4 regions of the Azospirillum agricola genome follow, and region 3 is predicted to be linked to each of the others. Evidence: predicted binding sites of a transcription regulator. Region 3 holds the regulator's gene; each other region holds the start of a gene.
What was found. Region 3 encodes PhoB, which activates phosphate uptake and scavenging genes when phosphate is short. Its sites were predicted from a motif close to TNTCATAAAACTGTCA; they were not measured.
Positions count from the first base shown of each region.

Region 1: a site for PhoB is predicted at 5,133-5,148, ahead of JN22_RS16825 (diacylglycerol/lipid kinase family protein). Genes of this name have one in related genera too.
Region 2: a site for PhoB is predicted at 5,828-5,843, ahead of JN22_RS26705 (RNA degradosome polyphosphate kinase). Genes of this name have one in related genera too.
Region 4: a site for PhoB is predicted at 2,133-2,148, ahead of JN22_RS01250 (PhoX family protein). Genes of this name have one in related genera too.

Region 1 is NZ_JAIFZR010000005.1:412,692-420,431, reverse strand. It holds gene lpxK (tetraacyldisaccharide 4'-kinase) at 1-587, opposite strand, end outside; gene JN22_RS16850 (3-deoxy-D-manno-octulosonic acid transferase) at 628-1,911, opposite strand; gene JN22_RS16845 (GIY-YIG nuclease family protein) at 2,032-2,367, opposite strand; gene JN22_RS16840 (DUF2239 family protein) at 2,469-3,083, shown strand; gene JN22_RS16835 (glycosyltransferase family 4 protein) at 3,097-4,095, opposite strand; gene JN22_RS16830 (UDP-2,3-diacylglucosamine diphosphatase) at 4,092-5,009, opposite strand; gene JN22_RS16825 (diacylglycerol/lipid kinase family protein) at 5,223-6,155, shown strand; gene JN22_RS16820 (TldD/PmbA family protein) at 6,228-7,583, opposite strand; gene JN22_RS16815 (DoxX family protein) at 7,694-7,740, opposite strand, start outside.
Region 2 is NZ_JAIFZR010000005.1:2,466,665-2,474,404, reverse strand. It holds gene JN22_RS26730 (nucleotidyltransferase family protein) at 1-99, opposite strand, end outside; gene JN22_RS26725 (hypothetical protein) at 207-437, opposite strand; gene uvrA (excinuclease ABC subunit UvrA) at 499-3,351, opposite strand; gene JN22_RS26715 (CYTH and CHAD domain-containing protein) at 3,637-5,214, opposite strand; gene JN22_RS26710 (SixA phosphatase family protein) at 5,282-5,800, opposite strand; gene JN22_RS26705 (RNA degradosome polyphosphate kinase) at 5,928-7,740, shown strand, end outside.
Region 3 is NZ_JAIFZR010000005.1:953,522-961,261, forward strand. It holds gene JN22_RS19445 (winged helix-turn-helix transcriptional regulator) at 1-78, opposite strand, end outside; gene JN22_RS19450 (adenosine kinase) at 217-1,212, shown strand; gene JN22_RS19455 (hypothetical protein) at 1,279-1,767, opposite strand; gene JN22_RS19460 (hypothetical protein) at 1,908-2,453, shown strand; gene JN22_RS19465 (sulfite exporter TauE/SafE family protein) at 2,549-3,466, shown strand; gene JN22_RS19470 (TIGR02186 family protein) at 3,466-4,233, shown strand; gene JN22_RS19475 (universal stress protein) at 4,261-4,764, shown strand; gene phoB (phosphate regulon transcriptional regulator PhoB) at 4,794-5,498, opposite strand; gene pstB (phosphate ABC transporter ATP-binding protein PstB) at 5,826-6,644, opposite strand; gene pstA (phosphate ABC transporter permease PstA) at 6,648-7,740, opposite strand, start outside.
Region 4 is NZ_JAIFZR010000001.1:300,236-307,975, reverse strand. It holds gene JN22_RS01255 (alpha/beta hydrolase) at 1-1, shown strand, start outside; gene JN22_RS01250 (PhoX family protein) at 63-2,018, opposite strand; gene JN22_RS01245 (FMN-binding negative transcriptional regulator) at 2,293-2,916, shown strand; gene ubiM (5-demethoxyubiquinol-8 5-hydroxylase UbiM) at 2,939-4,108, opposite strand; gene JN22_RS01235 (superoxide dismutase) at 4,302-4,919, opposite strand; gene JN22_RS01230 (helix-turn-helix transcriptional regulator) at 5,056-5,736, shown strand; gene JN22_RS01225 (tellurite resistance TerB family protein) at 5,861-6,700, shown strand; gene JN22_RS01220 (valine--tRNA ligase) at 6,920-7,740, opposite strand, start outside.

The DNA of each region.
Region 1 (7,740 bases), 540 kb from region 3:
GCGCGGTCCTCGCCCAGCACGACCAGCGCGTCGGCGCGGCGCAGGCCGTCGGCGACGCGCTCGCGCAGGGGGCCGGCGGGAATCAGGCGGCCGTTGCCGAAGCCGACCGCGCCGTCGGCGACCAGCAACGACAGATCCTTGGCGAGGCCCGGATTCTGGAAGCCGTCGTCCATGACGATGGCCCGGGCGCCGGCCGCGACCGCCGCGTCGGCCCCGGCGGCGCGGTCGCGCGCCACCCAGCAGGGGCCGGCCGCCGCCAGCAGCAGCGCCTCGTCGCCGACATCCGCCGCGCCATGCCGGGCGGGATCGACGCGCAGGGGGCCGGGTTCGCGCCCGCCATGCCCGCGCGTCAGCGCGTGGGCGGCGACGCCGCGCCGCGCCAGGGCGGCGGCGACCGCCAGCCCGACGGGGGTCTTGCCGGCGCCGCCGGCCACCAGATTGCCGATGCAGATCACGGGTGCGGCCGCGCGGTGCGGGACCGTCCCCGCCATCCGGCGCCGCCCGGCCGCGCCGTACAGCGCGCCCAGCGGCGCCAGCAGCGCCGCCGCCAGCCCCGGCGGGCCATACCAGAAGCCGGGAGTCCTCACGCCACCGCTCCCCGGCCGGGCAATCCCGTCGGCCGCCCCATCAGGTGGCCGTGCGGATGCCGGCGGCGCCCAGCACCGGGGCGAGCGCGCCCAGGGCGCGGTCGACGATGCGCCGGTTGTCCTCGGTCACGCGGGCGGCCCCGGCGACGATGCGGGCGCGGGCGCCGTCGTCGGTCAGCAGCCGCCGGGCGGCCAGCATCAGGGCCGGGCCGTCGGCGACGGGCAGGGCGCCGCCGGCCGCCTCCAGCTTGTGGGTGATCTCGCCGAAATTGAACATGTGCGGGCCGTAGAGCACCGCGCAGCCGAGCTGCGCCGGCTCCACCGGATTCTGCCCGCCGTGTGGAATGAAGGAACCGCCCATGCAGACCACCGGCGCGGCGCGGTAGAACAGGCCCAGCTCGCCCATGGTGTCGGCGACGTAGACGGAATCCTCCGGCCGCGGCAGGACACCGCCGGCTCGCCGGGCGACCGTCAGGCCGCGCGCGCGCATCAGCTCGGCGATCGCCTCGCCGCGGTGGGCGTGGCGGGGGACGACGACGGTCAGCAGGCTGGGCAGGACGGGGACGAGCGCCGCGTGGACGGCGGCGGCGATCTCGTCCTCGCCGGGGTGGGAGCTGGCGAGCAGCCAGACCGGCCGTCCGTCCAGCGCGCCGCTGAGCGCGTTCATCGCCGCGTCCGGCGCCGGGGGGGGCTCGGCGGAGAATTTCAGGTTGCCGACGCTCGCGACTCCGGAGGCCCCCAGCCGGCGCAGGCGGTCGGCGTCGCCCTCGGTCTGCGCCAGCGTCACCTGGAAGGTCGAGAGCAGCGAGCCGATCAGCCCCGGCGCGTTGCGCCAGCGCCCGAAGGAACGTTCGGACATCCGCGCGTTGACCAGCGCCGCCGGGATGGCGCGGGCGCGGATGCCGGCCAGCAGGTTCGGCCAGATCTCCGATTCCGTCCACAGCACCGCGTCGGGGCGCCAATGGTCCAGGAAACGGTCGACCGCCGCCGGCAGGTCGACCGGCACATACTGGTGGATGGCGCCGGCCGGCAGGCGCCGGGCCATCAGCTCCGCCGAGGTGACGGTGCCGGTGGTCATCAGCACGGTCAGGCCGGGCGCGTCGGCCAGCAGCCGGCCGACCAGCACGAGGACCGAATTCGCCTCGCCGACGCTGGCCGCGTGGATCCAGGCCAGCCTTCCGCCGGGCCGCGCGCGCGAGGCCGTGCCGAACCGCTCCGCCTGGCGGGCGGGGTCTTCCTTGCCGTCGGTGCTGCGGCGGTCGAGGTAGAGGCGCACCGCCGGCCCGGCGATGGTCGTCAGGCCACGGTAGAGGGTGTGCAGCATGCGGCTCGGAACAGGAACGTGACAAAGAGAGCGCCGCCGGAGTCCCGGCCGCGCGGCCGGCCGCACCTTAGCACGGCGCCTTGATGCGTGTGAGGCGGAAACGCAGCGCCGGGTGCGTGATCAGAGCGCCGCCGCTCCCAGATGGTCCCGCCAATGCGCCAACCGCCTCCTGATCAGGGCCTTGCGGGCGAAGGGCAGCTCCTCCTCCTCCAGCCGTTCCAGCGTTTCCAGGGAAAAGCTGTCGGCGCCGTGTGCGGTCCAGGCCGCTTGCAGGTCGCGGTGAGGGGCGGTTCCGGTCCGCAGCGTGAACCACAGGCGGTTCCCGATGGTCGCGAGGTCGGGGGCGTGGCCGACCCAGACCTGCCCCGATGCGGCGCAGCGCAGGGCGTAGATGCCGGCGACGGCGGTGCGTTCCTTGTAGGCCGCCACCGCGGCCTTCCTGTCATCGTTGTTCATCCAATCCTCCAGGGTACGGCGGATTTATACCCGGATGATAATTGCGCTGTCAATATTATCCGGGTATAAATGGACGCTCACTTACCGAAGGAACCCTGTTCATGCCCGATGCCCTGCTCAAACCCTGCGCCGCCTTCGTCGGCGACCGCCTCCTGTCCGCCGGTCCGCTGGGCAAGGTGGCGGTTGCCGTGCACCGTCACGCCGGGGAAGCCGCCGATGGGGCGGTGCTGGTGTTCGACGACGCGACGGGCCGCGTGGTCGATCTCGATCTGCGCGGCGGCGAGGCCGACATTCTCGCGCGCCTGTCCGAACCGGCGGCCCCGGCGGCAGGGGCTGGGCCGGCGGAGGGAGCGCCGGACGCGCCGCGCGGGCGGGGGCGGCCCCGGCTGGGGGTGGTCGCGCGCGAGGTGACTCTGCTGCCCCGCCATTGGGGCTGGCTGGCGGCGCAGCCAGGCGGCGCCTCGGTGGCTCTGCGCAAGCTGGTCGAGGAGGCGTCGCGGCGCGACGGCGGCCAGACCCGGACGCGCGGGCGGCGGGAGGCGGCCTACCGATTCCTGTCGGCGATGGCCGGCGACCGGCCCGGCTTCGAGGAGGCGTCGCGCGCCCTGTTCGCCGGCGACCGCGCCGGGCTGGAACGGCACATGGCGGGGTGGCCGGCCGATGTGCGGGATCATGCGCTCCGGCTCGCGCCGGGCGGTGACGGCCCGGTTGAGTGAAGGCCGTCGCCTTTCAGGAAAACGGCCGCAGGTTGGAGAGGAACTGCTCGGCCGAGCGGCGCCAGGAATAGCCGAGCGCGTAGTCGCGGCAGATCTCCGCCGGGATGGTCAGCGCCGTCTCCACCGCGCGCTTGAGATCCTCGTCGAGGCAGCCGGCGCCCGAGCCGTTCACCACGTCGAGCGGCCCCGGCACCGGGTAGGCGGCCACCGGCACACCCGAGGCCAGCGCCTCCAGCAGAACCAGCCCGAAGGTGTCGGTGCGCGACGGGAAGACGAAGACGTCGGCCGCCGCGTAGTGCTGCGCCAGTTCCTCGCCGTGCTTGGCGCCGACCCAGTGAACATCCGGGTATTTGCGCTGGAGTTCCTCGCGGGCCGGGCCGTCGCCGACCACCAGCTTGGTGCCGGGAAGGTCGAGCCTGAGGAACTCCTCCAGGTTCTTCTCCACGGCGACGCGGCCGACATACAGCGACACCGGGCGGGGCAGGTCGAGGAACGCCTTGTCGCGCGGGCGGAACAGGGTGGTGTCGACGCCGCGCGTCCAGCGCCGGATGTTGGCGAAACCGCGCCCGGTCAGCGCGTCCTCGATGGTCTGGGTCGCCACCATCACCGCCGAGGACGGCTTGTGGAAGCGGCGGACCACCGCGTAGGACAGCGCCAGCGGAACCGGCGCGCGGTCGCGCAGATATTCGGGGAAGCGCGTGTGGTAGGCGGTGGTGAAGGGCTTGCCGTGCTTCAGGCAGTAGGAGCGGGCGGCGAAACCCAGCGGCCCCTCGGTGGCGATGTGGATGCAGTCGGGGCGCATCGCCTCGATCATCGCCCACAGCCGCCGCCTGGCGCCGATGGCCAGCCGGATCTCCGGGTATGTCGGCATCGGCAGGGTGCGGAAACGGTCGGGACCGATCACCTCGACGCTGTGGCCCATGGCCTCCAGTTCCTGGCGGACGGTGCCGATGGTGCGGACGACTCCGTTGACCTGGGGGTGCCACGCGTCGCTGACGATCAGGATGTTCACGCCGCCGCCTTCGCCGCCGCCTTCGTCAGGGCCTTCGCTGCCGTATCCGGCAGGGCCTTCGGTGCGGTGCTGCGCCGCGCCATGGCGTCCGCCCAGTGGATGATCTCCAGTGCCCCGCTGTCGTGCTCGACCAAGGCGGTGCAGGACTCGACCCAATCGCCGTCGTTGCAATAGAGGATTCCTTCGATGTCGCGCATTTCGGCGGTGTGGATGTGGCCGCAGACGACGCCATCGACCTTGCGGCGCCGCGCCTCCTCGCCCAGAGCTTCCTCGTACTTGCCGATGAACTCGACGGCGGTCTTGGCCTTGTGCTTCAGGTAGGCCGACAGCGACCAGTAGCGGAAACCGAGCTTGCGCCGCGCCCAGTTGAAGGCCGTGTTGACCTGGAGCAGCACGACGTAGGCGTGGTCGCCCAGCAGGGCCAGCCACTTGGCGTAGCGCACCACCGCGTCGAAGCGGTCGCCGTGGGTGATCAGCAGGCGGCGGCCGTCGGCGGTGGTGTGGATCCATTCGTCCACCACATGCACGCCGCCGAACTGGAGGCCGACATAGTCGCGCGCCGCCTCGTCGTGGTTGCCGGGGATGTAATAAACCTCGACGCCCTTGCGCGCCCGGCGCAGGATCTTCTGCACGACGTCGTTGTGCGCCTGCGGCCAGTACCAGGTCTTCTTCAGCCGCCAGCCGTCGACGATGTCGCCGACCAGGAACAGATGGTCGGACTCGTTGTGCTTGAGAAAATCGAGCAGAAGTTCTGCCTGGCAGCCGCGCGTTCCCAGATGAACGTCGGAGATCCAGATGCTGCGGTAGCGTTTGGCCGCCGGCGGCTCGTCCGGAGCCGCCTCGTCCGGAATTGCGCCGCCCAGGATCGCGCCGCCCGCGTATGCGCCGTCCATCATCCGCTCCGTCGTCGCCATGACACAGGTCGTCACAGAGTCTTTCAAAGACGAAGCGGGTATAATCGCAATCGATTGTCTTGACAATGCCTGGGGGTTCCCACATCTGGGACGGAATTGATTTGTCCCAGTGAAAAACAAAACTGTCCGATTTCTGAAATCTGTTCTTCGCGGAATCGTCACGTTGCTGCAACAAAGGGCGCCTGCGCGCCGCCGTACGGGAGCGAATCGTTGTTGGATTCAGTCGATGGGGTGGGTGTGCTCGGTCGGCCGGCGACGGCGCGGCGGCTTCTGGTGATCCACAACCCGGTCGCCGGCGGCCGGCGCGCGCGCCGGCTGCGCGCGGTGGTCGAGCGGCTGGAGGGCGCGCACGGTGCCGCCGTGCTGGTGCGCTCCACCGGCGGGCGCGACGACGCCGAGGCCTTCGCCCGCGCGGTCGAGCCGGGCAGCGTCGACGCGGTGGTGGCGGCCGGCGGCGACGGCACCATCAACGAGGTGATCAACGGGCTGGCGGTCCATGCCGCCGCCGGCCGGCCGGTGCCGCTCGGCATCGTGGCGATGGGGACCGCCAACGTGCTGGCCGGCGAACTGGGCTTGCCGGCCGATGCGGAGGGGATCGCGCGAGTGCTGGCCGGCGGCCGGACGGCGGAGATTCACCCGGCGGTCGCCAACGGACGGGTCTTTTCGATGATGGCCGGAGTCGGGCTTGACGCGCGGGTGGTCGAGCGCGTCGACACGAGGCTGAAGCGCTTGGTCGGCAAGGGCGCCTATGTGGCGGAAACGCTGGTGCAACTGGCGGTGCGGCCGGACCACCGCTACCGCGTGGCGCTGGACGGCGGTGCGGCGGAGGAGGTGGCGGCGGTGATCGTCGCCAAGGGGCATTTCTACGGCGGGCGCTTCGTCTGCGCGCCCGACGCCCGGCTGACCGAGCCGGAGCTGCATGTCTGCCTGTTCCCGAAGGGCGGACGGTGGAACGCGCTGCGCTATGTCTGGGGCGTCACCGCCGGGCGGCTGCATCGTTTCCCGGATTACCGGGTGGCGACGGCGCGGCGGGTGGTGATCGAGGGGCCGGCGGATGACGCGGTGCAGGGCGACGGCGACGTCGTGGCGCGTCTGCCGGCGGAGATCGCGCTGGCCGGCTGGACCCTGCCGGTGCTGGTGCCTTGAGTATTTTTGCCCCACCCTAACCCCCGCTGCGAAGCGGGGGAGGGCCGGGGTGGGGGCATGGATGCCGGGGGTTTACAGTCCGGCGATGGTCATGCCGTCGATGCGCACGGTCGGCGCGTCCATGCCGAAGCGCAGCTCCAGATCGTCGGCGGCCTCGATGTTCAGGAACATCTCCTTGAGGTTGCCGGCGATGGTCATCTCGTTGACGGGGAAGGCGATCTGGCCCTTCTCGATCCAAAAGCCGCCGGCCCCCCGGCTGTAGTCGCCGGTCACGCCGTTGACGCCCATGCCCATCAGGTCGGTGACGTAGAAGCCCTCCTCGATCTCGCCCAGGATGTCGGCGCGGCTGCGCGTGCCGGCGGTCATGTAGACGTTGGCCGGGGCCGGGCCGGGCGGGCCGGAGGTGCCGCGCGCGGCGTGGCCGGTCGTCTGGAGCCCGAGCTGGCGGGCGGAGCGCAGGTCGAGCAGCCAGGTCGTCAGCCGCCCGTCCTCGATCAGGGTGCGGCGGCTGACCGCCACGCCCTCGGCGTCGAAGGGGCGGGAGCGCAGGCCGCGCTTGACGTGCGGGTCGTCGACGATGGTGATGCCTTCGGCGAAGATGCGCTCGCCCATCTTGTCCTTCAGGAAGCTGGTGCCGCGCGCGATGCTCGGCCCGCTGATGGCGCCGGTCAGATGGCCGAGCAGCCCGCGCGAGGCGCGCGGGTCGAACACCACCGGGAAGCGTCCGCTCTTCATGCGGCGCGGGTTCAGGCGGCGGACCGCCCGCTCCCCGGCCTCGCGGCCGATCTCCCCGGCGTCGCGCAGGTCGCTGCCGTAGACCTTGCTGTCGTAGTCGTAGTCGCGCTCCATGCCCGTGCCGGTCCCGGCCAGCACCGACACCGACAGCGACTGGCGCGACACGCCGTAGCTGCCGGCGAAGCCGTTCGAGGCGGCGATGGCGATGGTCGAGCGGCTCCAGCCGGCGTCGGCGCCCTCGGAGTTGGTGACGCCGGCCACCGCCAGCGCCGCCTCCTCGGCCCGGCGGGCGCGCTCGATCAGGATGTCGGTCGCCGGCTCGTCGGGGTCGAGGATGTCGAGCGTCGGCAGGCTGGTGGCGAGCTGTTCGGGATCGGCGAGGCCGGTGAAGGGATCCTCCGGGACGACACGGGCCATGGCGACGGCGCGCTCCACCAGTTCGGCTAACGCCGTGGCGCTGCGGTCGGTGGAGGAGACGATGGCCTGGCGCTTGCCGATGAAGACCCGCAGGCCGAGATCGCCCGACTCCGACCGCTCCAGCTTCTCCGGCTTGCCGAGGCGCTGGCTGAGCGACACGGACGCGCTGTCGAAGAGAACGGCGTCGGCGGCGTCCGCCCCGGCGGCGCGGGCCTTGGCGATCAGGTCATCCAGCAGGTTCAGGACCTCGGGCTGGTCGTTCGGCGAAACGGGCATCAGGAACTCCGGTTGGTCTCCGTCCTGTCTAGCAAATGGGGCGCCGACGCGGAACGGGGAAGAGGCGTTCTGCCCCTCCCCCGTTCCGCTTGGGTTGTGTTCGCGGTCGGTCAGGCCGTCTGCGAACGGCCGGCGGCGGTCGAGCCAGCGGTCAGGG
Region 2 (7,740 bases), 1.5 Mb from region 3:
GGAACCGAACAGGTACACGCGCGCGGGATGTCCCGCAAGCCGGTCGAACAGGATCCACTTGACGGTGTCGAGCGCGCGCAGGCGGACGTCGTTCATCATGGGAAGGATCATAGCACGGAACCGGGCCGTCAGCCCTTCCCAACGAAAACGGCCGGCCCCGTTCCGCACGGGGCCGGCCGCGATAACGGGCGGAGCGTGTCCGCCCCTCACTCCGTCTTGGTCGTCGTGCGGCGCTCGACGGTGGTCGAGGACGGGGCCGGGGTCACGACGGTGGCCGAACCCGAGGGAGCCGGCGTGACGACCGTGCTCGATCCGTAGTTCGGGGTCGTGGTGGTGGTGGTCGTCGTGCTGGTGCTGCTGCCGTCGGACCCGCAGGCGGCCAGCAGGAGGGCGGCGCCCATGGCGGCGCCGACACCGGTCAGAAGCGTCCTGGTCATTCCTCGTCTCCTCGTTTCAGAGCGAACAATGACCGGGAAACACCGCCGAGCCTCTGTTTGTTCACGCCCTCTTTCGCGACTTGGGCTTCGCCTTCAGGTAGGGGGCCAGATAGCGGCCGGTGTAGCTGCGCTTGACCTTCGCCACATCCTCCGGCGTGCCCTCCGCCACGATCTCGCCGCCGCCGGTGCCGCCCTCCGGCCCGAGGTCGATGATCCAGTCGGCGGTCTTGATGACCTCCAGATTGTGCTCGATCACCAGCACCGTGTTGCCCTGGTCGACCAGCGCGTGAAGCACCTCCATCAGCTTCTCGACGTCGGCGAAGTGCAGGCCCGTCGTCGGCTCGTCGAGGATGTAGAGGGTGCGGCCGGTGGCGCGGCGGCTGAGTTCCTTGGAAAGCTTGACGCGCTGCGCCTCGCCGCCCGACAGGGTGGTCGCCGCCTGCCCGATGTGGATGTAGCCGAGCCCCACCCGCTCCAGCGTGTCGAGCTTGTCGCGGATGCCGGGCACCGCCTTGAAGAACTCCTTGCCCTCCTCGACCGTCATGTCGAGCACGTCGGCGATGGTCTTGTCGCGGTAGGTGACCTCCAGCGTCTCGCGGTTGTAGCGCTTGCCGTGGCAGACGTCGCAGGTCACGTAGACGTCGGGCAGGAAGTGCATCTCGATCTTGATGACGCCGTCGCCCTGGCACGCCTCGCAGCGCCCGCCCTTGACGTTGAAGGAGAAGCGGCCGGGGCCGTAGCCGCGCGCCTTGGCCTCCGGCAGGCCGGCGAACCAGTCGCGCATCGGCGTGAAGGCCCCGGTGTAGGTCGCCGGGTTCGAGCGCGGGGTGCGGCCGATCGGCGACTGGTCGATGTCGATCACCTTGTCGAGATGCTCCAGCCCCATCACCGTGTCGTGCTCGGCCGGGTGCTCGCGGGCGCCCATCAGCTTGCGGGCGACGGCCTTGTAGAGAGTCTCGATGATCAGGGTGGACTTGCCGCCGCCCGACACGCCGGTCACGCAGGTGAAGGTGCCGAGCGGAATCTTCGTCGAAACGTTCCGCAGGTTGTTGGCGCGGGCGCCGGTCACCTCCAGGAACTGGCCGGGATGGCCGGGGCGGCGCTCGTCGGGGATGGGGACGAAGCGGGTGCCGTTGAGGAACTGGGCGGTGACGCTGTCGGGGTTCTTCTGGACCTCCTCCGGCGTGCCCTGGGCGATGACGTTGCCGCCGTGCTGGCCGGCGCCGGGGCCCATGTCGACCAGATAGTCGGCGCTGCGGATGGCGTCCTCGTCATGCTCGACGACGACGACGGTGTTGCCGATGTCGCGCAGCCGCTTCAGCGTCTCCAGCAGCCGGTCGTTGTCGCGCTGGTGCAGGCCGATCGACGGCTCGTCCAGCACATAGAGCACGCCGGTCAGGCCGGAGCCGATCTGCGAGGCCAGGCGGATGCGCTGGCTCTCGCCGCCGGAGAGCGTGCCGGAGCCGCGGCTGAGCGTGAGGTATTCCAGCCCGACCGCGTTGAGGAAACCCAGCCGCTCGTTGATCTCCTTCAGGATGCGATAGGCGATCTCGCGGTCCTTCGGGCGCAGATGCTCGTTCAGCCCGCCGAACCACGCCGCCGCGTCGGAGATCGACATTTCCGCCGCCTGCGAGATGTGGTGGCCGTTCACCTTGACGGCCAGCGCCTCCGGCTTCAGTCGGGCGCCCTTGCAGACCTCGCAGGGCTGGGAGGACTGGTACTTCGACAGCTCGTCGCGCATCCAGGCGCTCTCGGTCTCCCGGTAGCGGCGCTCCAGGTTGGTGACGATGCCCTCGAACGGCTTGTTGGTCTGGTAGCTGCGCAGCCCGTCGTCGTAGGTCATGGTGATGGCGGTGCCGCCCGACCCGTAGAGGATGGTCTGGCGGACCGTCTCCGGCAGTTCTTCCCACGGCGTGCCCATCGACACGTTGAAGTGCTGGGCGATGCTCTCCAGCGTCTGGTCGTAGTATTTGGAGGTCGAGCCGGCCCAGGGTGCTATGGCGCCCTTGCCGAGCGTCAGCCGCTCGTCGGGGACGACCAGCATCGGGTCGAAATAGATCTTGCTGCCCAGACCCTCGCAGGCCGGGCAGGAGCCGAACGGGTTGTTGAAGGAGAACAGGCGCGGCTCGATCTCCGGAATCGTGAAGCCGGACACCGGGCAGGCGAATTTCTGCGAGAAGACGGTCTGCTCGTTGGTCTCGGCGTTCTCGACCCAGACGATGCCGTCGGCCAGACCCAGCGCGGTCTCCAGCGAATCGGCCAGGCGGTTGCCCAGCCCCTCGCGCACCACGATGCGGTCGACCACCACCTCGATGTCGTGCTTCAGCTTCTTGTTGAGCGCCGGCACCTCGTCGATCTCGTGCATGGTGCCGTCGACGCGGACGCGCTGGAAGCCGCGCTTGCGGAGATCCTGGATCTCCTTCTTGTACTCGCCCTTGCGGCCGCGCACGAAGGGGGCCAGCAGCAGCAGGCGGGTGCCCTCCGGCATCGCCATGATGCGGTCGACCATCTGGCTGACCGTCTGGCTTTCGATCGGCAGGCCGGTCGCCGGCGAGTAGGGGATGCCGACCCGCGCCCACAGCAGGCGCATGTAGTCGTAGATCTCGGTCACCGTGCCGACGGTGGAGCGCGGATTCTTCGACGTCGTCTTCTGCTCGATCGATATGGCCGGCGACAGCCCCTCGATCGAATCGACGTCGGGCTTCTGCATCAGCTCCAGGAACTGGCGCGCGTAGGCCGACAGGCTCTCGACGTAGCGGCGCTGCCCCTCGGCGTAGATGGTGTCGAAGGCCAGCGACGACTTGCCGGACCCCGACAGGCCGGTGATGACGATCAGTTCGTCGCGCGGCAGGTCCACATCGACGTTCTTCAGGTTGTGTTCCCGCGCGCCGCGGACGCTGATGTACTTGTTCATGGGTTGTTCTTTTACTCGAAGCCGATCCGGTTGGAAAGCGGCTTCATGCGGGCGGTGAGGGGGCCATATGCACTTTGAAAGCCCCTCTCCCCCGAGGGAGAGGGGGTGGGGTGAGGGGGCAAAGCAAACTCTCTCTTTCGCCTGCGGCGAATCCCCCTCATCCCAACCCTTCTCCCACGAGGGGAGAAGGGCTCGAAGTGCCTACGCCCGTTCCTCGATGCCCGCTTCGGCCGATGGGACGATATAGGCGGCGGACAGGCGGTTCCCAACGGCGCCGCGCGCGGGTCAGGTCCAGAAAACCGGCGTGTCTCGAAAACGTTTCCACAGCTCGGGCAGCGCCTTGCGCCGCTTGTCGGCCTGCCGGTCGATCCAGGCGACGGCCGCCGCCACGGTCCGCGGGTCGGCGCCGGGCAGGGCGGCCAGCATCTTGCGGCCGGTTGCCGCGTCGTGGTCGGCGTCGTGGGCCGCCAGCAGCGAATCGAGCGCCGCCAGGAAGGGCAGGGTGGCGGATTCCGGGTAGAGGCCGCGGAAGAACTCGGCGACGTAGCGCAGCGTGCGCAGGCGGCGGCGCAGCTTCTCGCGCTCCTTCGGCTCGTCGGGCAGCTTGGCCGGCTTGCCCAGCTTGGCGAGGCGGGCCGACAGCCAGGGGCCGGCGACGGACGTGACCGGGGCGTCGAGCGCCGCCCGGCTGTCCTTGCCGGCGTTGGCCAGCCAGCGCCCGTCCTCCAGCCAGGCGGCCAGTCCCAGAACGGTGGTGGTGCCGTGCGGGGCGAGGATGGCGGCGACCGCCTGGCGGGCCGGTCCGGCGCCGGCGCTGCGGGCGGCGGCGGCGAGGATCGGCAGGCCCGGCGGCGCCTTGGGGTTGGCCGACAGCGGGTCGATGACCCCGGTCAGCAGCACGTCCCAGCCGCGCGCCGGGCCGAGCTGCTTGGCCATCGCCCGGCTTTCGGCGACCAGCCGGTCGGCCTCGACCGACCCGATCAGCGGCGCGAACAGCCGGTGGGCGATGCGCAGCCGGCGCAGCGCGACGCGCATGCGGTGCAGCCCCTCGACGTCGCCGCCGGCCAGCGCGCAGGCTTCGTTGGCGAGGAACTGGCGCAGCGCGTGGCGGACGATGTGACGGTAGGCCTCCGCCACCGTGGTGACGGGAGACAGGCCGAGCGGCTCCGAGCCGACCGGCGGCGGCAGGCGCCCGGTGACCAGCCGCAGGCCCAGCTCCGCCTTGCTCTCCGTGCCGATGCGCATCGGCACGGCGCGTTGCAGGCGCAGCGCGAGGTCGAACAGCCGGGCGACGCGGCCGGCCTTCAGCTCCAGCTCGACCTCGCTGATCGGCACGCTGGCGGTGCCGGCGGTGACGCGGCCCTCGTCCACCGCCAGCTCGATGGTGGTCGCCGCGTCGGGGCGGACCATCACGGCGGTGCGGCGGAACTCGGTGACGAACAGCGGACGCAGGGCGTCGCGCGCGTCGGCGGGGACCAGACCGGCCACCCCCTCCGCCGCCAGAACGGTGAAGTCCGGCGTCTCGCCGGCCACCACCCATTCCCATTCCCGGCGCACCGCGACCGCCGCCGAATCGCCGGGCGTGGCGCTGTTCACGGTCTTCAGCGTCTGGATGAAGCGGTCGCCGTCGCGCCGCACCCGGAAGGCGACCCCGTTGGCGAACAGCCGCAGGTCGGGCGTGTCGAAATAGACGGTGCGCAGATGGCTGACCACCGCCGGTCCGTCGGCCAGCTCGCGGACGGCGGGCAGGGCCGCCACGCGGGCGAGATCCGCCGGGGCGACGTGAAGCTTCAGCTCGACCTCGCGGAAGGCGGTTCCGCCGGGCTGGCTGTTGGCGGCCGTGTCGGGCTTGGCTTGGGGCAAACGGCAAATCCTCCCGGTCCGGACGTTGGCGGCCGGATCCGTGGATACCCCAAGAGGACGCACCGCGTTAAGAGAGTTTCCGCGGCTGCACAAAATCCGCCAGCCGCCCGGCCCCGAGATCGAGGTCGCGCCAGCGCATCGCCCCGAACACCAGCACGGCGCAGGCGCCGGTCGGGAATTTGTCGGCGAGCGCGTGGCGGTGCTCGGCCGGGCCGTCGCCGGCCAGCTCCTGCGCCAGATCGTGCAGATCCGGGTTGTGGGCCACCAGCATCAGCCCGGTCGCCGAATCCGGCGCGTCGCGCAGCCGCTCCAGCAGGGTGCGGGCGCCGCACAGATAGAGGCCGCGCTCATGCTCCACCGGCGGGAAGGGCACGCCCATGGCGGCCATCACCCGCTTGCGGGTCTCCACGGCGCGGACGGCGGTGGAGCACAGCACCAGATCGACGCGCGCGTGGTGGGCGGCGAGATGGCGGCCGACCAGGGTCGCCGCCTTCTCGCCGCGCGGGGCGAGCGGCCGCTCGTGGTCGCCCAGGCCCGGAGCGTCCCAGGAGGATTTGGCGTGGCGAAGGAGAAACAGGGTCTTCATCGCAAGGGGGGGCTTATCCGAAACAGGAGTCCTGAAACCGTAACGCAGATGGGATAGACTTGTCCGCCATCTTTGCATCCCCTCGCCCGTCCGGGGCGGGGGCGGCTGACGAACCTCAGAGGGTGCCGTGACCAATCTCCAGGATCTCGAAACGGTCTGCATCGAAGCCACCGCGCCGGAGCGCTTCATCAATCGCGAACTGTCGTGGCTGGCCTTCAACCAGCGGGTCCTGGACGAAGCTGAAAATCCGAACCACCCGCTGTTGGAACGGCTGCGGTTCCTGTCGATCTCGGCCAGCAACCTGGACGAGTTCTACATGGTCCGAGTCGCCGGCCTGAAGGGGCAGGTGGCGGCCGGAGTGAAGACTCCCAGCCCGGAAAACCTCACCCCGGCCCAGCAGCTGAGTGCGGTGAAACAGCGCATCGTCGAGCTGATGGCGAGCCAGCAGGCGATGTGGCGCTCGCTGAAGGGCGACCTGCGCGAGGCCAACATCACCGTCGCCGACCCCGACGAGCTGACCGAGGGCGAGAAGGACTGGCTGGAGGCCAAGTTCCTCGACGACATCTTCCCGATCCTGACGCCGATCGCCGTCGATCCGGCCCACCCCTTCCCCTTCCTGCCCAACCTGGGCTTCTCGCTGGCGCTCCAGCTGCACGACCCGGTGAAGGGGCGCCACATCGACGCGCTGGTGCCGCTGCCCTCGCAGATCGAGCGCTTCATCCGTCTGCCCGGCTCGGACATCCGCTTCGTCCAGCTGGAGAAGGTGGTGATGCTGTTCATCGACCGCCTGTTCCCTCCGTTCCAGGTCAAGGGCAACGGCGTCTTCCGGGTGCTGCGCGACAGCGAGATCGAGATCGAGGAGGAGGCCGAGGATCTGGTCCGCACCTTCGAGACGGCGCTGAAGCGCCGCCGGCGCGGCAGCGTGATCCGGCTGGAGACCGACAGCGGCATGGCCGCCGACCTGCGCGAGTTCCTGCGGCATGAACTGAACGTCGTCAGCGAGGACGTCTTCAGCCTCGACGGGCTGATCGGCCTGACCGACACCAAGAACCTGATCGTCGACGAGCGGCCGGATCTGGTCTTCCGCCCCTTCAACGCGCGCTTCCCCGAGCGCATCCGCGACTTCGGCGGCGACTGCTTCGCGGCGATCCGCCACAAGGATCTGGTGGTCCACCACCCGTACGAGAGCTTCGACGTGGTGGTGCAGTTCGTCCGGCAGGCGGCGCGCGACCCGCAGGTCGTCGCCATCAAGCAGACGCTCTACCGCACCAGCAAGGACAGCCCGATCGTCGCCGCCCTGATCGAGGCGGCCGAGGCCGGCAAGTCGGTGACCGCGCTGGTCGAGCTGAAGGCCCGCTTCGACGAGGAGGCCAACATCCGCTGGGCCCGCGACCTGGAACGCGCCGGCGCCCAGGTGGTCTACGGCTTCGTCGATCTCAAGACCCACGCCAAGGTGTCGATGGTGGTGCGGCGCGAGAAGAAGGCGCTGCGCAGCTACGTGCATTTCGGGACCGGCAACTACCACCCGATCACCGCCAAGATCTACACCGACCTGTCATTCTTCACCTGCGACCCGGCGCTCTGCCACGACGCGGCGGTGATGTTCAACTTCATGACCGGCTACGCCACGCCCAAGGTGCTGGAGAAGATCGCCATCGCCCCGATCACGCTGCGCCAGCGGCTGGCCGAGCTGATCCAGGCGGAGATGGCCCACGCCGCCGCCGGGCGGCCGGCCGCCATCTGGGTGAAGCTGAACTCGCTGGTCGATCCGACCATCATCGACCAGCTTTACAAGGCGTCGCAGGCCGGCGTGCAGATCGACATGGTGATCCGCGGCATCTGCTGCCTGCGGCCGGGCGTGCCGGGCCTGTCGGAGAACATCCGGGTGCGCAGCATCGTCGGACGCTTCCTGGAGCATGGCCGGGTGATCTGCTTCGGCA
Region 3 (7,740 bases):
CAGCGTCCACCAGTCGCCGACCGCGTCGAGGCTGCGGGCGATGGGGCAGGGGGCGTCGGCGAGGCGGGTGCGCTTCATGGCGGCGACTGTCCCACAGTCACTTTCATGATGCAAGCGACCGCCCGGCCGGCGCGCTTGTGAACGACGACGCCGCCGCTATACTCGCGCCGCAACGCGAATCCCTCCCCGACACGCATATCACATCAAGGAGCGCCCATGGCCTCGGCCGCCTACGACGTCACCGGCATCGGCAACGCCATCGTGGACGTCATCGCCCACGCCGACGACGCCTTCCTCGCCGCCAACGCCATCGAGAAGGGCGCGATGACCCTGATCGATTCCGCCCGCGCCGAGGAGCTGTACGGCCGCATGGGGCCGGGCGTCGAGGTGTCGGGCGGCTCGGCCGGCAACACCATGGCCGGCATCGCGCTGCTCGGCGGCGCGGGCGCCTACATCGGCAAGGTCGCCAAGGACCAGCTCGGCGACGTGTTCGGCCACGACATCCGCGCCTCGGGCGTCGCCTTCGCCAGCGCGCCGCTGCTTGGCGGGGCGCCGACCGCGCGCTGCCTGATCCTGGTGACGCCGGACGCCCAGCGCTCGATGAACACCTACCTCGGCGCCTGCGTCGAGCTGGGTCCGGAGGACGTCGACGAGGCGCTGATCGCGTCGTCGCAGGTCACCTATCTGGAAGGCTACCTGTGGGACCCGCCCGGCGCCAAGGAGGCCTTCCGCAAGGCGGCCGCCATCGCCCACGCCGCCGGACGCAAGGTGTCGCTGTCGCTGTCCGACAGCTTCTGCGTCCACCGCCACCACGCCGAGTTCGTCGATCTGGTGGAGACGCACGTCGACATCCTGTTCGCCAACGAGCACGAGATCGGCGCCCTCTACGGCACCGACCGCTTCGAGGACGCGCTGGAGGCGGTGAAGCGGCTGGGCAAGACCGCCGCCCTGACGCGCAGCGAGAAGGGCTCGGTCATCGTCTCGGCCGGCTCGGTCGTCGAGGTTCCGGCGGAGCCGGTCGGGCGCGTGGTCGACACCACCGGGGCGGGCGACCTCTACGCCTCCGGCTTCCTGTTCGGCTTCACCCGCGATCTTCCACCGGCGGTCTGCGGGCGCATCGGCGCCATCGCGGCGGGCGAGATCATCAGCCATGTCGGCGCCCGGCCGGAGGCGGACCTGCGCGCGCTGATCGCCGCCAAGGGCCTGCTGTAACGCGTCCTGCGTCCCAAAATGCAGTTGCGGCGCACCGCGATTGCATTTTGGGAGGCGACCGCGCTCCTACATCTGCCCTTCCACCTCCGGCCGCTCCGGGGTGGTGACCCTCTTCGTCAGCAGATCCGACGCAGTCTGCGGATCGGGAGCGGCGACCGCCCAGCGCGCCGGCCGGTCGTCGCGCGGCACCGTGAGAAGCCACAGCTTGTCCTTCTCGCCGAAGCGTTCGCTCAGAAGCTCATACTCCCGCCGCCCCTCGCCGCGCAGCGCGTTCAGCCGCGTCTGCGCCGCCTCGACCTCCTCCTGCTTGTCGGCCAGCGCCTTTTCCAGGTGACGCAACGCCCCGTCCTGCTGGCGCACCGAGCGGCGGACGCTGCTGAGGTCGCGCTCCAGATCGGCGTGGCGCTTGTCGAGCACGGCGCGGCGGCGCTGGACCATCAGGACATGGCGCGCGGCGCGCGCGGCCGAGGCCAGGATCCAGGCCAGACAGGCCAGGAGCAGCAGCGTTTCCAGCACCGGAACCATCAGATCCACGCGACCGAGGGCGGCGTTCATGACGGGCACTCCAAAACCGTGGCGTCTCCGGCGACGGGCCGCTTCCGCGACGGCCCCGGCAGCGCCGCGGCCGGCATGATCCTTGCTGCTCCCGTGCCCGGATGAGGGAACGGCAGCAAGCGGCATGCCAGGAGGAGGCGATGACGATCGAAGGATTTTTCGGAGCGGTCCTGCCGGTCGCGGCGATGCTCGGGATGACGGCGCAGCTCGCCTTGCTCGGCGTCCGTCGCGGCTGGGAGGCCATGGCCGGGCTGGACCAGGCGCGCCGGGCGCTCACCCCCCTGCACGAGCGGTGGACGTTGGAGAACGAAGCCCTCCAGGAGGTCCGCCGCAAGGTGGAGGACGCCGAAAAGCGCCTCTCCATCGCCGAGCAGACCCTGCGGCAGACACAGCGCGAGATCGCCAGGACGGAGGGCGCGCCTCCCAGCTTCCTCCACCGCCTGGGCCAGCCCGGACCCGGCGTCCGGCCCTTCCGGGCCGAGGTCAGCTTCGACAGCGCCAGCGCGCGCGCCGTCGGACGCGCGGTCAACCCGGTCTGGTTCCAGGCCAACCGGCTGATCATCCACGCCACCGACCTCGACGCCGCGCGGCGCGAGGCCGACCGCGCCTTTCCCGACAAGGGCGGCTTCATGAAGAGCTTCAACGCCTCCGCCGGCGCCATGGCCCGCGTCTCCTCCGGGCGCTGACCGCGGCGCCCCGACCGCGCGGCGTCGACCCGGCTTCCGCCGGCCGGCCGGGTCGGGTAAGCTGCCCCACCTTTCCTGGCCGGCGATCCCCTCCCATGCAAGTCTATCTGCCGATCGCCGAGATGTCGGTCAACGCGCTGCTGGTGCTCGGCATGGGGTGGCTGGTCGGCTTCCTGTCGGGCATGTTCGGGGTCGGCGGCGGCTTCCTGATGACGCCGCTGCTGATCTTCATCGGCGTGCCGCCGGCCGTCGCGGTCGGCACCCAGGCCAACCAGCTCGTCGCCGCCAGCGTGTCGGGCGTGCTGGCCCACTGGCGGCGCGGCAACGTCGACGTCAAGCTGGGGGTGGTGATGCTGGCCGGCGGCGTGGTCGGCACGGCGCTCGGCGTCTGGATCTTCGCGATCCTCCAGCGGCTCGGCCAGATCGACATCGCCATCACCCTGTCCTACGTCTTCTTCCTCGGCACCATCGGCGGCATGATGCTGGTGGAGAGCAGCCGCGCCCTCATCCGGCGCCGCGCCCCCACCGCAAGGCGCGGCAAGCTGCACCGCCACATCTGGCTGCACGGCCTGCCCTTCAAGATGCGGTTCCAGCGCTCCAAGCTCTACATCTCGGCGCTGCTGCCGGCGGGGATCGGGCTGGTCGGCGGCATGCTGGTGGCGATCATGGGCATCGGCGGCGGCTTCCTGCTGGTGCCGGCGATGATCTATCTGCTGAACATGCCGGCGGGTCTGGTGGCCGGCACCTCGCTGTTCCAGATCATCTTCACCACCGCCGCCGCCACCCTGTTGCAGGCCGCCACCAACCAGACGGTCGACGCCATGCTGGCCCTGCTGCTGCTGATCGGCGGCGTCACCGGCGCCCAGTCCGGCACCAAGATGGGAAGCCGGCTGCGCGGCGAGCAGGCCCGGCTGCTGCTGTCCTGCATCGTCGTCGCGGTGGCGCTGAAGCTGGCCTGGGATCTCTTCGCCCGGCCGGAGGATCTCTTCACCCTGACCTCGGGAATGACGTGATGGTTTCGCTGTCGAAACGTCGTCTGGTCCAGGGGGCGGCGGCGCTGGGCGGGCTGCTGCTGGGCGGCACGCTGGCGGCCACCGTGTGGGCCCAGCAGCTCGTCGCCGACCTGTCGAGCCACCTGATCGCCATCACCACCGGCTTCACCGGAACCGAGGTCGTGCTGTTCGGCACCACCGACGGGGCGGGCGACGTCGCCATCGTCGTCACCGGCCCGCGCGTGCCCGCCACCGTCCGCCGCAAGGAGCGGATCGCCGGCATGTGGATCAACACCGACAGCGTGCGCTTCGAGCAGGTCCCCAGCTTCTACACGGTGGCGACCAGCCGGCCGCTCGACCAGCTCGTCGGTCGCCCGGTGCTGGAGCGCCACCAGATCGGCCTGCCGCAGCTCCAGCTCGGCCCGCGCGAGACGCTGGAGCCCGACGAGCTGGCGGCCTTCCGCGCCGCCCTGATCCGCAACAAGCAGCGCGCCGGCCTCTACGCCCTGACCTTCGGGCAGGTCGCCTTCCTGGGCGACCGGCTGTTCCGCACCAACATCTATTTTCCAGCCAACGTCCCGACGGGGTTGTACAATGTCGAGGCGCTGCTGATCCGCAACGGCGAGGTGGTGAGCGCCCAGACCACGCCGCTGGTGGTGTCGAAGATCGGCTTCAGCGCCGAACTCTACGACATCGCCCGCCACCGTCCGGTCGTCTACGGGGTGGCCGCGGTGGTCGGCGCGGTCGCGGCCGGCTGGGCGGCGGGCGCCGCCTTCCGCCGCGTGTGAACGACAAAAGAACCAAGGGGGGTTGAGATGACCGAGACGACCGAAACCTCGCCGCCGACCTCGCCGCCGCCGGTGCGCATCTTCCTGGTCGTCGTCGACGACAGCCCGGAGCTGAAGGTGGCGCTGCGCTACGCCTGCCTGCGCGCCCGCAAGTCGGGCGGCAAGGTGGCCCTGCTGACCGTGCTGGAGCAGGGCGAGATGCAGCATTGGCTGGCGGTGGAGAACCTGATCCGCGAGGAGCAGCGCAACGAGGCCGAGCTGATGCTCCAGAAGCTGGCCCGCGAGGTCAACCAGCTCACCGGCACCCTGCCGGCGCTCTACGTCCGCGAGGGCAACCCGCACGAGGAGGTGCTGGCCCTGATCGCCGAGGAGCCGAGCATCTCCATCCTGGTGCTGGCCGCCGGCACCGACCCGGAGGGGCCGGGGCCGCTGGTGTCCTACTACACCGGGCGGGGGCTGGGAAAGCTGCGCATCCCGCTGACCATCGTGCCGGGCGGCCTGAGCAACGATGCGCTGGACGCGATCACGTAAGGATGGGAGGCGGGGTTTCCCGCCGCCCCTCACACCGTCTTGGTGTCGAGCGCGTAGCCGGCCGACCGCACGGTGCGGATCAGGTCCAGCTCGGTCTCCTCGTTCATCGCCTTGCGCAGGCGGCGGATGTGGACGTCGACGGTGCGCGGCTCGACATAGACGTCGTGGCCCCACACCAGATCGAGAAGCTGCTCGCGCGAGAAGACCCGCCCCGGATGCTGCATGAAATGGCGCAGCAGGCGGAATTCGGTCGGGCCGAGATGCACGTCGCGGCCGTTGCGCCGCACGCGGTGGGCCGCCAGATCCATCGTCACGTCGGCGAACTGGAGCGTTTCGTCGGTCATCCCCGGCGAGGCGCGGCGCAGCACCGCGCGCATGCGGGCGACCAGCTCGGTCGGTGAGAAGGGCTTGGTGATGTAGTCGTCGGCGCCGGAGTTCAGACCGCGCACCCGGTCGCCCTCTTCCCCGCGCGCCGTCAGCATGATGATCGGGATGTCGCGGGTCTTGGCGTTGCGGCGGAGCTGGCGGCAGACCTCCAGCCCGCTCATCAGCGGCAGCATCCAGTCGAGCAGGACGATGTGCGGGGTCTGCTCCCCGGCCAGCAGCAGGGCTTCCTCGCCGTCGGTGGCGGTGGCGACGCGGAAACCCTCTTTTTCCAGATTGTACTTCAGCAGGGTAACGATGTCGGCCTCGTCCTCGACGACGAGGGCGAGCGGCTTCAACGCCGCGTTCATGGTGGCTCCGTTCACTGCGCGCGGCTCGACATTACCCAGCATCTTCGCTTCCTTCAACACGACAACTTCAAGTCCGCCTGGAACGCCCTCTCCCGCCCCGGGAGAAGGAGGGGACCCACGGAGCGGGGAGGGTGAGGGGCTATCGGTGGCATGGATCGAACCGCACGCCCGATCGCCCCTCACCCTTCCCACCGCTTCGCGGTGGGCCCCGAGGTCGCTCGCAAGTCTCGCGACCGCGCGCCACCTACGATCGCCTTCGGCGCTCGTCCGGCCTGCGGCCGTCGACTCTGCGCCCTCTCCCGGGGCGGGAGAGGGACACGCAAAGAATCAGCCGTAGCGGCCGGTGATGTAGCCCTGGGTGCGCTCGTCGCGCGGGTTGGTGAAGATCTCCTCGGTGTCGTCGCACTCCACCATGTCGCCCAGATGGAAGAAGGCGGTCTTCTGCGAGACGCGGGCCGCCTGCTGCATGTTGTGGGTGACGATGACGATGGTGAAGTTCTCGCGCAGCTCGTCGATCAGTTCCTCGATGTGGGCGGTCGCGATGGGGTCGAGCGCCGAGCAGGGCTCGTCCATCAGGATCACCTCGGGGCTGACGGCGATGGCGCGGGCGATGCACAGGCGCTGCTGCTGGCCGCCGGACAGGCCGGTGCCGGGCTCGCGCAGGCGGTCCTTCACCTCGTTCCACAGGCCGGCGCGCTGGAGCGACTTCTCGACCACCTCGTCCAGCTCGTCGCGGCCCGACGCCATGCCGTGGATGCGCGGGCCGTAGGCGATGTTGTCGTAGATCGACTTGGGGAAGGGGTTCGGCTTCTGGAACACCATGCCGACGCGGGCGCGGAGCTGCACGGCGTCGATCGACTTGCCGTAGATGTCCTCGCCGTCGAGCGCGATCAGTCCCTCGACCCGGCAGTTCTCGATGGTGTCGTTCATCCGGTTGAGACAGCGCAGGAAGGTCGACTTGCCGCAGCCCGACGGGCCGATCAGCGCCAGCACCTTGTTTTCCTGAATCTCGACGTTGATGCCCTTCAGCGCCTGCTTGGCCCCGTAGAACACCTTGACGTCGCGGGCGATCATCTTGTTCGGCACGGCCGGGGCCGAGCGCACGGCGGCCGGGGCGCCGGTGTGGGTCTGGGTATGGACGCTCATGGCTTACCACCGCCTCTCGAATTTCTTGCGCAGGAAAACGGCCAACCCGTTCATCAGGATCAGGAAGCCGAGCAGGATCATGATCGCCGCCGAGGTGCGCTCCGTGAAGGCGCGCTCGGGACTGTCGGCCCACATGTAGATCTGCACCGGCAGCACGGTGGCGCTGTCGGTCCAGCCGTGCGGGATGTCGACGATGAAGGCGACCATGCCGATCATCAGCAGCGGCGCCGTCTCGCCGAGCGCGCGGGCCATGCCGATGATGGTGCCGGTCAGGATGCCGGGCATCGCCAGCGGCAGCACATGGTGCGTCACCGTCTGCAAGGGCGAGGCGCCGATGCCCAGCGCGGCCTCGCGGATCGAGGGCGGCACCGACTTGAGCGCGACGCGGGCCGAGATGATGATGACCGGCAGGGTCATCAGCGCCATCACCAGACCGCCGACCAGCGGCGCCGAGCGCGGCAGGCCGAAGAAGCCGAGGAACACCGCCAGGCCGAGCAGGCCGAAGATGATCGACGGCACGGCGGCGAGGTTGTTGATGTTGACCTCGATCAGGTCGGTCCACTTGTTCTTCGGCGCGAACTCCTCCAGGTAGACCGCCGCGGCGATGCCGATGGGAACCGACAGCGACATGGTGACCAGCAGCGTCAGCAGCGAGCCGACGATGGCGCCCCAGATGCCCGCCTGCTCGGCCTCGCGGCTGTCGCCGGCGCTGAACAGGGTGGTGTTGAAGCTCTGCACCAGCGCGCCCTTGGCGACCAGCGCGTCGACCGCGGCGATCTTGGCGTCGTTCAGCCGGCGCTCGGACTCCGGCCCGCTGCGGGTGAAGTAGCCCTTCACGAACTGGTCGACCTCGTCGTCCGCGCGCACCCAGACGGTCCGGGTGGTGCCGACGATCGACGGGTCGCGCGTCACCATCGCTTCCAGCTCATAGGGCGCGCCCGACGACAGCAGCTCGTTCAGCGTGCGGCGCGCACTGCGCTCGGTGATCTCCGGGAACTGCGCGTAGAGCCCCTGGCGCAGGATGGCGGTGTAGTTGCGCTCCTCGACCTGCGCCTTGTCGAAGGCCACCTCGACGCGGACCTGGGCCTGCCAGAAG
Region 4 (7,740 bases), on a different contig from region 3:
GGGCGCTGATGAAGGCAAGGCGAATCCCCTCTCCCACGAGGGGAGAGGGGATTCGCCAAGGGTCAGGCCTTCGACAGTTGGACGCTGGTGGTCTCGGCGGTCAGGTAGCCGACGGCGGCCCCGAACCGGTCCTTGTAGTTCGCCCGGACCAGCGGATCGAGCGTCGCCTGCACCTTGCTGTGCAGCGTCTTGCCCCAATCGCCGGCGTGCTGGAAGTTGCTCATGATGTAGGTCCAGCCGTTCAGCTCGTCGACCGCGTGCAGGCCGGTCGACTCGCCGCCGGCTGGGATCGACATCAGGCGCGACAGCGCCTTGGTGTCGACGTTGTAGGCCCACAGGAAGTTGTTGACGTGGCTGCCGCTGTCCTCGCCGATGAACAGCGTGCGCAGCTTTTCCGAGAATTTCAGGTTGTCCGGGTTGCCGATCCTGTCCGGGTTGGCCAGGTTGCCCAGCGCGTCGGCCGGGATGTCCTCGCCGACCAGCAGGGCCTTGGTGCGCACCGGCACCCACTCGCTGTCGATCGCGGCACCGGTCTGGTCCTTCTGGCCGCCGGCCAGATCGTGGGCCATGATGCCGCCGGCGACCAGCGGCTTCTCCAGCGCGATGCCGCTGGCGGCGTTCCAGCCCTTGCCACCCTTGACCATCGAATCGACGATGTTCTGGAGGGCGGAGTAGGCGACCTTGTCCTTGATGTTGACGGTGGTGCCTTCCATCTTCGTGAAGCCCATGCTGCCGCCCATCAGGTAGGCGTAGCGGTGGGTTTCCAGGAAGGCGGCCGCCTTCTCCATGCCGGGCTTCAGCTTCACCCAGTTGGCCGCGCCGTTGAAGAAGATCCTGGTGAAGGAGTCGTCCTTGGGATCCTCCTTCAGCACGGTCATGATGTCGGCGGGCTTCAGCTTGCCGGCCATCTCCTCGATCTCGGCGCTGGTGGCGTGGCCGAGCTTGATCCAGGACAGCGCGGCGCCGGCGGCGGCCGGGTCGATCGAGAAGCCCTCGCCGATCCTGGCGACGTAGAGCGTGCCCGACGACAGATCCTTCTCGCGGTCGGCGACGAACAGGAACAGGCCGCTGTTCGTCGCGTCGTCGCCCATCAGCGCCGTGCGGTTGTCCGGCATCACCTGGATCAGCTCGTGCGAGATGCGGCCCATGCAGAAGTGCTTCTTCACCGAGCCGGTGCCGTCCGGGTTGACCGTCACCTCGGGCAGGTGCCCGTAATGGTAGGGGTTGGCCTTGGTCTCGTCGCCGTAGAGGTTGGCGCTGTAGGCCTTGAACTGCTTGTTCGATTCGATGAAGGCGGCGTCCGGCTCGTACTCCTCGCTGGACAGGTGGGTGTTCCACGGCGACAGGCTGGCGCCGCAGGTGATCCACAACCCATGGACCTTCGAGGTGTCGACGTTGTGGTACTGGACCAGCGTCAGCTTGCCGGTGGTCTGATCCTGGTCGAGCGTCAGCACGGCGATCGGCGAGGGCAGCGTGCCGTAGGTGTCGGCGCCGGCCTGGTTGCTGGTGGTGTATTCGAACTGCACGACGGCGAAGACCGCCTTGCCCTTGATGCCGGGAACCGTCGCGTTGGGCAGCGCCAGCAGCGAGGTGCCGTCCGGCGAATCGGAGAAGATCTGCCGCTCCTTGCCGGGCACCGACCGGTCGATGATCGGCTTGCCGTCGATGTCGACGTAGCCGCCGGCCAGGATGGTGCCGCCCTTGCCGTCGGACACCATGTCGCCGGTGATGAAGAAGGGTTCGTAGGCCAGCTTGAAGGTCTGCGTGCTGCCGTCGCTCAAGCTCACGGAGAGGCTGGAACCCACGGTGGTGGTCGCCATGGCGGCGGGGTTGCTCAGCGTCGGGGCGGCCATGCCGGTGAAGGAGGCGGAGGCGAAGCGCGCGCCCGCCGCCGGGGTGGCGGCGATGGCGGCGCTGCCGAACCCGGCCAGCAGCGGGGAGGCGGCGAGCGGCAGCATCGGCGCGCCGGCCAGCAGTTGCAGGGCCTTCCGGCGGGAGGGATTGGACAGATCGGACATTCTGGCTTTCCAGCGGTTCGGGCGCGGCGCCGTCCGCGACGGATGCCGGCCATGTCGGGATGGCGGAGGGGCGGCCAACCCCCCGTGTCTGGCACCGATGGTAGAGCGTTTGCGTGACAGCTTGATGTAACCGGCCCAGCTTGATCCGCGCTGTTTGCCGATCGGGAGCGGCCGGGCTGCGATTGCCGGCGCATCCTTCTCCCTCGGCGCGCCGATCCCGCTGTTTCGGACGGGCCGGTTTTCAGGGATACTCCAACCCGTCAAGGAGGCCCGAATGCACACACCCCCGGCTTTCCGCGAGACCGACCGGTCCGCCATCCACGAGACGATGCGCGCCGCCCGGCTCGCCAATCTGGTCACGGCCACGGCCGGGGGATTGATGTGCACGCCGCTGCCCCTGTTCCTCGACGCGGGCGAGGGGGAGTGGGGCACGCTCTACGGGCATGTGGCGAAGGCCAATCCGCAATGGAGGGAGCCGCCGGCCGGTGATGGGCTGGCGATCTTCATGGGGCCGGACGCCTACGTCACCCCGTCCTGGTACGTGGGCAAGAGCCGGGACGGCAAGGTGGTTCCGACCTGGAACTACGTGACGGTCCATGCCCACGGCCCGGTCGAGTTCTTCGAGGACGCCGACCGGCTGCTCGCCGTCGTCGCGCGGTTGACCGACCACCACGAGGGTGCGCGGCCGCAGCCATGGGCGGTCGGCGACGCGCCGCCCGACTTCATCGCCGCGCAACTGCGCGGGATCGTCGGGGTGCGGATGCCGATCGCCCGGATTGAGGCCAAGCGCAAGATGAGCCAGAACCGCGGCGCCGAGGACCGGGTGGCCGTGAGGGCGGGGCTTTCCCAAAGCGCCGACGCGCGCGACCGCGAGGCCGCCGCCCTCGTTCCGGAGTGACGCGGAGGGCGAAGCCTCGCCGTCAGTGCTGCATCAGCATCCGGGTCACCGTGCTGCGCACCAGCGGCAGGTGCGCGGCGGCGCGCAGGGCCGCGTGGCGGGCGAGGGCCATGGGCGGGCGGTCGTTGGTGTAGAGACCGACGAGGAGGGCGGTGGCGGTGTAGAGCGGCCGCGTCGCCAGCCGGTGGGTCATCTCGTAGCGGCGGAGCAGCAGGGGCGCCGCGATGTCCCGCCCCTTCGCCGCCGCCTCGCGGACGAGGCGGGCGAGCGTCGCCTGCCCCTGGAGGCCGAAATTGAAGCCGTGCGCGGTGACGGGATGCATCCCCACCGCGGTGTCGCCGATCAGGGCGGCGCGGGTGGCGGCGAAATGGTTGGCGTAGGTGGTGACGAGCGGATAGACGCGCGGCTCCTCCACCGGGCGCATCGCTCCCAGCCGGCCGCGATAGCGCCGGGTGATCTCGGCGCCGAGCGCCTCGGGATCGAGGCTGGCGATCTGCCGCATGGCGGCGGACGGCAGCGTCAGCACCGCCGAGGACATCCGGCCGTTGAGCGGCAGCATGGCGATCGTGTGCCCATGCTCGAACCATTCGGTCGCGACGCCGCCATGGTCGCCGTCATGGGCGACGCGGCAGACCATCATCGACTGGCCGAGCCGGTTGATCGACGCCCCGATGCCGAGCCGGTCGCGAACCTCCGAAAGGCGTGAATCCGATGCCACGAGCAGCCGCGCCGTCAGGCTCCGCCCGTCCGACAGGCGGACCATGGCGCGGTCCCGGTCGGTGCGGACGTCCGTCACGGTCTGGCCGGCGAGCAGCGTCAGGCCGTCCTGCCCCTCGGTCGTCTGGAACAGCGCGCGGCGGATGCGGTGGTTGGAGACGAGTTGCCCCAGCCTGTCCGCGCCGCTCCCCGTCCCGCCGAAGGTCAGGGCGAAGCGCGACGATCCGTTGAGCACCCGCGCCTCGCGCAACGGCGCGATGTCGGCGGGGTCGAGCCGCGCCCAGGCGCCGAGGTCGCCGAGGATGCCGACCGAGCGGTGGGTGAGCGCGATTTCCCGCCCGTCCGGCGCGGGATCGGCCAGCGTGTCCAGCGGCTGCCGCTCCACCACCGCCAGCCGCAGGCCGCTGCCGGCGAGCGACCGCGCGAAGGCCAAACCCGTCGGACCGCCGCCGACCACGATCACGTCATATTCCATGGCGCACCCTTTCGCAGAGCCCCTGCGTGCTTTCCTCGGCGAGTGGAAGCCGCCGGGCCGCTCCGCCGCCCCCGCCGTGGCTGGCGGCTGAGCGGCGGCGCGAGGGTGGCACAGCCCGGCCGGGCTTTCCATGGCCGCAGGGTGCGACACACCGTCCGGCTTCGGAGACCTCGTGCCGGGCGCTTCGCCGGGCTCAGGCGGCCGGGGCCTGCCCCAGGCGCGAGGCGACGGCGTCCCAATCGACGAGCTGGTCCAGGAAGGCGGCGAGATAGTCGGGACGCCGGTTGCGGTAGTCGACGTAATAGGCGTGTTCCCAGACGTCGCAGCCCAGCAGCGCGTGCCGGCCGTGCGCCAACGGGTTCTCGCCGTTCGGCGTGCGCATCAGGGCCAGCCGCCCATCCGCCTCCTCGGTGAGCCAGACCCAGCCGGAGCCGAACTGGGCGACCCCTTCCTTCACGAAGCCGTCCTTGAAGGCGGCGACCGAGCCGAAGCTGTCGATCAGGCGCGTCTCCAGCGCGCCGGGCACCGATCCGCCGCCGTTCGGCTTCATCCAGCTCCAGAAATGGATGTGGTTCCAGTGCTGGCCGGCGTTGTTGAAGATGGCCGGCGACGCTTTGTCGGCGAAGGATTTCTGGACGAGCGCGTCGAGCGGCAGCCCGGCGAAGGCCGAGCCGGGCACCAGCTCGTTGAGCTTGGCGACATAGGCCGCGTGGTGCTTGCCGTGATGCAGCGTCATGGTTTCCAGCGACATCGCCGGCCCGAGCGCGTCCGGGGCGTAGGGCAGGTCGGGCAGAACGAACGCAGCGGTCATCGTTTCCTCCTTACCGTGAAGCCGTCCGGCCATGGACCGATCCATAGAGCGGTCCGCAAACCATGCCCCATGGACTCGGGCAGGCCGAACGGCTAGATTTCCAAGTGCGTTCTTGGTTTATTGGTTGCGGGATAATATGTCAAGTTTTGACTTGGAAAATGGGGGCTGGTCGCCGCGTCCGGTGGCCGACCGGCTGCTGACCCTCCTGAAGACCCGTGGCCCGCAGACCACGGCCGACCTTGGCCGCGCGCTCTGGACGACGCCGGAAAACGCGCGCCAGCAGCTTGGCAAGCTCGCGGCGGAGGGGTTGGCGGAGGCGCGGACCCAGCCGCGCGGGGTCGGGCGGCCCGCCCAGCTCTGGCAGCTGACGGAGGCCGGGCATGACCGCTTTCCGGACGCCCACGCGGAGCTGGCCGTGCAACTGCTCCAGGCCGTCCAGGCGAAGTTCGGGCCGCCGGCGCTCGATGCGCTGATCGCGGCGCGCGAGGCCGACGCCACGGCGGCCTACGAGGCCGAACTGGCCGGGGTGTCCGGGCTGGGTGACCGCGTCGCGCGTCTGGCCGCGATCCGCGACCGCGAAGGCTACATGGCGGAATGGGGGGAGGAGGCGGATGGCGCGCTGTTCCTTGTCGAGAACCACTGCCCGATCTGCGCCGCCGCCGCCGCCTGCCAGGATTTCTGCCGCGCCGAACTGTCGGTCTTCCAGACGGTGATCGGGCGGGGCGCCCGCGTGCGGCGCATGGAGCACATCCTGGCCGGGGCGCGGCGCTGCGCCTACCGGATCGAGCCCGCCGCCGATCCGCTCCAGGACTCTTGAAGGGGCGCCGGGTTTCAACCGCCCGAAACGTCCCCATCTCTTCTGCTCCCGGTCCTGTGGCGGTCCTGTGGCGGGGGGCGACCGCTCCAGGACCGGCGGGCCAGACCCAGCGGGAGAGAGAGCGATGAGCAACCTGAGCAAAGTCCTCGGCGTCATCCTGGCCAACGGGATGGCCGGCCGCACCGGCCGGGGACCGGCTTTCGCCGCCGCGATGCCCCTGCTTCTCGGCAAGAAGGGCAAGAAGGCGTTCAAGAAGGGCCATTACGGCCACGGTGTTCCGCCGGCGGCCGGCGGCATGGGGCTGTTCCAGAAGGCGGGGCTCGCCTCGCTGGCCTATCTCGCCTACCGGGCCTATCAGGACGGCCAGAAGCAGCGCGGCGCCCCCGGTCCGTACCCGTCGGCGTCTGGCCCGGCACCGGGACCCTTCCCCGGGACGCCTTCCGGTTCGACGGTCGGCGGGCCGCTGGGAGGCATCCTCGACCGCTTCGGCCTGGGTGGCATCATGGGCGGCGCGCTTGGTGGTGCTTCGGGCGGATCGGCCGCCGGCGGTCTTGCCGGTGGCTTGGGCGACCGTCTGGCCGGGGTTCTGCGCGGCGGCGCGCCGGAGCCCGAGCCCGACCTCGGCGACGCCAAGGCGCTTCTGCTGATCCGCGCCATGATCGCGGCGGCGAACGCCGACGGCCGCATCTCGCCCGACGAGCAGCGGCGCATCCTCGACAGCCTCGACGCGGCCCAGGCCGAGCCGGAGGACCGCCGGATCGTCGAGGCCGAACTGCGCGCCCCGAGGCCGATGGACGACATCGTCCGCGAGGCCCGCGATCCGGAGACGGCCGAGCAGATCTATCTTGCTTCCGAACTGGCGGTGCGCGGCGGCAGCGAGGTCGACCGCCAGTATCTCGCTTATCTGGCCTCCCGCCTCGGCCTGTCGGACGCGCGCCGCCGCGAGCTGGATTCGATGGTCTAGCGCCCCGCCGCCTTGCGCCCTGGCCTCCCGTTCCTGTCTCGACGATCCGCGAAAATGGGGAGGCCGCAATGGATCGCGGGATGCTTCTCGGCGCGGGGGGCGGCGGTTCCGTGCGGTCGGCCGCGCGCGGGGCCTTCACGCCATGACACGCTGGGATGACAGGTGGGCGTGGGGCCGTCCATGCTGGACGGCCCCGGTAGCGAAACGCCTGCCGAACGCCTACTCCTGGGCGGGAGCGGCGAATTCGAGCTGAAGCGCGAAGGCCGAATCCTGGGTGGGCACCGTCTCGCCCTCCAGGGAGTCCGCCCATTCCACCACGCTGGCGCCGATGGTGGCGGCCAGATCGCCGGTGATCGAGGCGACCAGCTCCCGCGCGCCGTCCGGCGGGGTGGCGCCGGGGGCGACGCGCAGCCAGGCCAGCGGAGTCTTCAGCGACACCTGACGGTCGCTCTTGGCCTTGCGGACGGCGGCCAGGATGCCGACGCAGGCCTCGCCGGCCAGTTCGGCCGACGCCGAGGCGAACTGGTCGTCCGCCTTCGGCCAGTTGCCCCGGTTGTGGATCGACGACGACCGGCCGGGGAACAAGCCCTGGTAGAGCGTTTCGGTCATGTAGGGCAGGGTCGGCGCGAACAGGCGCAGCATGGTCTCCAGGCAATGCCACAGCGTGTACTGGGCCGAGCGGTGCTCGGCCTCGTTGCCCACGTCGGAATAGGCGCGGCCCTTCGACAGTTCCAGGTAGTTGTCGCAGAAGTCGTTCCAGAAGAAACGCTCGATCAGGTGCAGGGCGTCAGCGTACTCGTACTTCCCGAACAGCTCGCCCGAACCGCGCACCACCTCGGACAGCCTGGTCAGGATCCACTGGTCGACCGGGCTGACGATGATGCCCTTGGCCACGTCCTCCTTGGGGGTGGACGGGGCGCCGTCGAAGTCCTTCAACTGCATCGAGACGAAGCGCGTGGCGTTCCACAGCTTGGTGGTCAGCCGCTTGCCGACCTTCAGCACGTCCTCCGACAGGGCGGTGTCGAGGCCGAGCCGCGAGG